Regions from separate parts of the Candidatus Clostridium eludens genome, predicted to be linked through region 2. Evidence: riboswitches for the same ligand, from Rfam matches in the RefSeq annotation. Region 2 holds a riboswitch; the other holds the start of a gene.

Region 1 (3,221 bases), on a different contig from region 2:
GGCATAATCATCTCCATAGATAGGTCTCATAACGTCGTCATTTTCATATTGAAGTGCATCTGTTTCAATGGACATTCTGCTGCAGTATTTTTTAAATGGTTCCGGCAAGTTTTGTGACCAAAGTATTGTTATATTCGGTTCTGGGGCAGGCCCTAAATTTGTAAGTGTGTTTAAAAACCTATAAGAGTTTTTAGTAACCAGTGTTCTGCCATCTATTGTCATACCGCCTATACATTCAGTTACCCAGTTAGGATCTCCTGCAAACAGTTCATTGTAGTCTGGAGTTCTTAAATGTCTTTCAAGCCTTAGTTTGATTACAAACTGGTCTATAAGTTCCTGGGCTTCCTGTTCGGTTATGATGCCTTTCTTTAAATCTCTTTCAATATAAATATCCAAAAATGTAGAAACTCTTCCAAGAGACATTGCCGCACCATTATTTTCTTTTATTCCTGCAAGATAACCAAGGTAAGTAAACTGCACAGCTTCCTTTGCATTTTGAGCTGGATTTGAAATATCTATTCCATAACTTTTTGCCATGTTCTTCATTTTATTAAGAGCTTTTATTTGTTCTGCCACTTCTTCTCTCTGCCTTAGCATATCTTCCAGCATATTAGGACTTTTAAGGGTTTTTAGATCTTTTTTCTTTTGTTCAATTAAATAATCTATTCCATAAAGGGCTACTCTTCTAAAATCACCTATTATTCTTCCTCTACCATAAGCATCTGGAAGTCCTGTTAAAAGCCCTACGTGTCTTGCAGCTCTCATTTCTTCTGTATATGCATCAAATACACCTTCATTGTGAGTCTTCCTGTATTTTGTAAATATATTGTTCATATCCTCATTGATTTTATAACCATAATCAGTGAGAGCTTCTTTAGCCATCATTATTCCACCAAAAGGGTTTACCATTCTCTTAAGTGGTGCATCTGTCTGAAATCCTACAATAACTTCGTTTTCTCTGTCTATATATCCTGGTTTAAAACTATCAATTCCGGATACTGTGTTTGTATCCACATCTAAAACTCCACCTTTTTTGATTTCCTCTAAAATAAGTTTTTCAGCTTTTTCCCATACTTTTTTGGTCTTTTCTGTAGGGGATGTTAAAAAGCTTTCATCTCCGGTGTAAGCATTATAATTTTTTTGTATAAAATTTCTCACGTCAATATTTGTTGTCCAATTTCCAAAATTAAAATTATTCCATTGTTTTTTCATAAAAGCTCCTCTTTTCATTAATATTTTGATAATTCAGATAAATTTACATAGTGTAATTCGGATAAAAATTTGTCTTAATTTATTTTCATATTAATCAAAAAGACCACCTGGACTTTTTGATTGCCCAGGCGGTCGGCTTCTAAAAATCGTACTCCCTGTGGTTAAATCCACTGCCGCCGGTTATACGATTCGCTTAAACTCAATTCTATTACTTCATTAAAATATCATATTTATAATGTCCTGTCAACGTAAAGTTTGTTTCAAATTACAATTGTGGTTATATTGAAGAGGATAAAGCGAATGCACTCTTTTATATTTTTAAGAATATTTATATTATGTATTTCTTTCAATAATAAGGTATAGTATTCTTAATATATAAGAAATTTGAAGAAAAGGAGTGAAATATTTTGAATAATAATATTTGTGGTGTTTTTTCCAGTTTTTATGATATGAATATTGCAATTGCCATATATGAATCTAATATGGTACAAAAAAGAAATTATGACTACATTCCTATATATGCAAATAGCCGCTTTAGCAGTGATATGCAATTGGAATTGGGAGAATATTATTGGGAATATAATGACGAATATTTAAAGTTGAATTTAGATGAGATTTTAGAAAGATGTATTTCCAAAGTTGTTTCTCAAAATAAACCACAGAAATTTTTCAAGTATATTCCTCATAGTAAAAAGTATTATTTGATTATAGCTTCCAGGTTTATGGATGAATACATTCAGCTTACCATAGTTGAGAATTCTTCAAAATTTATTGACAATAAGAAACAGAGATTATGTCAGGAGGTTATTGATAATGCAAAAGATATCATATTTATGTTGGATGAAAACGGAAAAATATTAAATGCTAATAAAGAAGCTGTGAAAGAATATGGTTATACCTATGATGAGTTTAAATCACTAGATGTTTTTGACTTGAGAAATTCCAAAAATAAGGATTTTATTTTTAAACAATTTGATGAGGCCAAAGCAGGAAGCATAGAATTTGAAACTATACATTATAGAAAAGATGGTTCTTATTTTCCGGCTGAAGTAAAGTCTTTTGTTATAGATATAGATAATTATAAATATGTTGCAAGCATAATTAGAAATATAGTAAATAGAAGAAGAATTGAAGAAGAGATGAAAAATTTATCTTCCATAGTTGAGTCCTCTGATGATGCTATTATAGGCAAGAGTACAGATGGTATTATAAAAAGTTGGAATAAAGGTGCAGAAAAACTTTATGGATATACAAAAAATGAAATTATAGGTAAACACATATCTGTAATTTATTTTGATAATGATTATGAGCGTATTAAAGAAACTTTGAATAGAGTGAATGATGGAATTAAAATACAAAATCATGAGATATATATGAAAAAGAGTAACGGAGAGGCTGTAGCAGTGTCAATTACTGTTTCTCCCATATACGATATTGACAATAATATAATAGGGGCATCCTCAATAGCAAGGGATATTACTGAAAAGCAAAAGTTAATAGAAAGATTAAATGAAAATGAAGAAAAATATAGGACATTATATTCATCCATGAGTCAGGGGGTTGCCCTGCACCAAATAATAGTTGATGATAATAATGTACCAGTAGACTACAGATTTCTGGATATGAATGATAGCTTTCAAAAAATTTTAAATATTAAGGCTGAAGATTATATTGGCAAAACAGTACTTGAAGTTCTTCCAGAGACTGAAAAGTACTGGATTGAAAACTATGGCAGAGTTGCATTGTCTGGACAACCACTTAATTTTGAAAACTATTCTAAAGAATTCAATAAATATTTTAATATTTATGCCTATAGCCCTAAACTAGGTCAATTTGCAGTACTTGTGACTGATGTAACTGAAAGAAAGCTCAGTGAAATTGAAAACACTGTAACTGATGGTCTTACAGGTATTTACAATAGGAGATATATTAATGAAAGGCTGCCGATAGATGTAAATAATAGTATTATACATGGACATCCCTTGTCTGTAATTATGACGGATATAGAT
Region 2 (3,221 bases):
GATCCCAGAAGACGCAGGCGTAGAAGACGTAGACGCAGGCGCAGAAGATGCAGACCTTACCCACCTTACCCATGCTATTGGGATTGGTATTAAAAGAGTATTGCAAACTCCGTAAATGTACTTAGTGTAACTGGTACAAATTTCAAATAAAAATAAGCACTAGTTCCCACCAGTGCTTATTTTTTCACATTTATATTTAGTAACATTCTACTAAACAAAAAAGCCTAAAACCCTTTAAAAAATCAAGGTTTTAGACCTGCACCTTTTTATTTATTGTACCATTTTCATTATTGAATATTCAAATACATATCTCATGTAAAATATAACCTTTCCTCATATCTTCAGGTATTCTATTTAGCGTCGCAGTAGCCACCATCCTTTTTACACTTAATTATCTTGTAATAAGCATATACTTATTTTAAAATGCAAAAAATCATCAGTTATAAAACTTAAAGTATTAACAATATATAATTTTAAAAATTTTAATGGTGAAATAATCTTATGTTTGAACAAGCCATTACTATATTATATCCATTACATGCCTCTATTACTATATCATCTCTTAATGAACCACCAGGCTGGACAATATATTTTACACCACTTTGAAATGCTCTATCGATATTATCTCTAAATGGAAAGAATGCATCTGAACCCAAACATACTCCAGACAAATTAGATAGCCATGCAGTTTTTTCCTCTTTTGTTAATCTATCAGGTATATTATCAAGCACTTTACTCCATTCTTTCATTTCTACTGAAGTAATATCATCTCTGAGGTATTGCTCTATAATATTATCTTTGTTCGGTGTTGAAACGCCTTCTTTGAAAGATAAGCTGAGGACAGCAGGATGTTGCCTTAAATGCCATATATCTGCTTTTGATGCGGCCAACCTTGTGCAATGTACACGAGATTGCTGTCCTGCACCAACACCAATGGTCTGACCGTTTAAGGCAAAACAAACAGAATTAGATTGGGTGTACTTCAAGGTGATCATTGAAATAAGTAAGTCTCGTCTTGCTTCATCCGTAATATTTTTATTATGTGTTACTATATTATTAAGCATGTCATGTTTTAAAAGAACATCATTTCTTTTCTGTTCAAATATTATGCCGTATATCTCTCTCTTTTCTATATCTTCAGGTTCATAATCATAATCCATTTTAATAATACAATAATTCCCTTTTTTCTTTTTCATTAAAAGTTTTAAGGCTTCATCTGTATATCCCGGAGCAATTATTCCATCTGAAACAGATCTACTTAAAATTGTTGCAGTAGGTACATCAACAATATCACTTATAGCTGCCCAATCACCATAAGAAGACATTCTATCTGCCCCCCTAGCTCTCGCATAAGCCGAAGCCACAGGAGACAGTTCAATATCTTCAACAAAATATGCTTTTTTTAATACATCACTTAAAGGAAGACCTATTGCTGCACCTGCTGGACTTACATGCTTAAAAGATGCTGCAGCAGGTAATCCTAGTGTTTGTTTCAATTCTTTCACCAATTGCCATGAATTAAAAGCATCCATAAAATTAATATAACCTGGTTTACCATTTAGAATTTCAAATGGTAGTGTTTTATTTTTCACATAAATTCTTGCCGGATTTTGATGTGGATTACATCCATATTTGAGTATAACTTCGGAATTTTTCATCAGTACAACCTCCAAAATAATTCAATATAAAAACCACCTAGATAAAAATTATATTTACCCAGGCGGTGGATATTTTTCTTCAATCATGCTCCCCCATGGTAAACCATTTCCGCCGGTCACATGATGAAATTATTCATTTTAATTAAATTATAGGTTAAATATATGTTTACGTCAAATTTCAAGAAACTTGGGAATTAAGTATTTTAAAATCATTAATTTTTAACGCGTTCTGGGGAGCATAGACACTTTTTCAAGCAATGATTAATAAAAGCAAAGAAATTATAATTATAACAATGAATATTATGACCATATATCTTAATATTTTTTTAATGTAACAAAGTTCTTTTTCTAATTTTTGTCTATTTTCTTTTATTGTAACTGTTAATAAACTCAATAATTCGTTTAACGTTTTACATTCTTCAATCAATGAATCTACACATATTTTAAAAACCCTATATTTATTTTCAGCGGCAGAAATTTCTTCTTTGAAATTATCAAAATCAATATTAATCATTTCCAGTGTTAACTTTTTATAATAATCCAGCATATTATTTATTTTTGTTATTTTATTATTGATATACTCATAAATTGATACTACACATTCACTATTTTTTTTAATATATTTATCTTTTTCATCTTTCGATTCTCCCAGCAATTCATTTAATTCTCCTATTTCAATACCATCTTTATCATTAAATTTATCATAGAATTTATCAACTAAATAATTATTTAAATTAGGTAAATATGATATTTTGTCATATATAATAAATTCATTAACACTTTTAAATTCTTCTGGTTTGATTTCCTTTTTGTCCAATACGCTAATGAAAAATTCTCCATATTCTTTACCATTCAATTCGCATATTTTATTAATGGAACTCTTAATTAAAGTTAAAGCAAGCACCACTTTAATTAAATCAATTAATAAATCCTTTAAAGAATCTCTTTTATTTACTAAGTAACTTAATACAAAAATAACCAATCCTATAATAGCAGAATATAAAAAACCTAATATTAAATCTTCCATAATACTGCTTTTCATTATATTACAAATAAAATTCATGATAATATCATCCCAACTTTATAATATTTCTGTATCCCTGCCAATAGGGATATTTTTTAAGTCTCCTTCAACCTTCCGTATCTCTTTTGGAGACAATTTATTTTAATCACAGCTTATATTTTTTTCTTCCACAGCTTCAATACCTCTTTATGGATTGAACTAAGCTACACTATTATATTAGTATTGTAAAATTATACTATATTATTTTTAAAGCTATCCTATTTTTAAGATATACATTTACTTGTGCCATTATCCTCAACATTAAAATGTTTTTTTAATTAACCTAGTCCCTTAATAACTTCCTTTAATTGCTTTTAATCTAGCTTTCACAGCTTCAAGCAATATATTTCCATTTTGTGGAATATGGGGATATTATAAATACGCAGATGGCAATTATATACACCTGGTAATACTGTTATTTGGGAAATAAATTGCAACCGTAATTTAATGTGAAATAACTATAAATACCGAAGAAAAAAATTAAAAATGCACCTCTGCCA

What was found. Region 2 has a riboswitch for ZMP and ZTP ahead of ACJDU8_RS00515 (phosphoribosylaminoimidazolecarboxamide formyltransferase). Riboswitches for the same ligand answer to the same signal wherever they lie in the genome.
Region 1: it holds a riboswitch for ZMP and ZTP, as region 2 does, so the genes downstream of both, pflB (formate C-acetyltransferase) here and ACJDU8_RS00515 (phosphoribosylaminoimidazolecarboxamide formyltransferase) in region 2, are expected to answer to the same signal.

What each region holds. Positions count from the first base shown of each region.
Region 1 covers NZ_JBJHZX010000009.1:27,784-31,004, forward strand. The annotation lists gene pflB (formate C-acetyltransferase) at 1-1,212, opposite strand, end outside; ZMP/ZTP riboswitch at 1,328-1,406, opposite strand; gene ACJDU8_RS07660 (sensor domain-containing diguanylate cyclase) at 1,620-3,221, shown strand, end outside.
Region 2 covers NZ_JBJHZX010000001.1:122,021-125,241, forward strand. The annotation lists gene ACJDU8_RS00510 (hypothetical protein) at 1-93, shown strand, start outside; gene ACJDU8_RS00515 (phosphoribosylaminoimidazolecarboxamide formyltransferase) at 483-1,658, opposite strand; ZMP/ZTP riboswitch at 1,708-1,788, opposite strand; gene ACJDU8_RS00520 (hypothetical protein) at 1,909-2,721, opposite strand.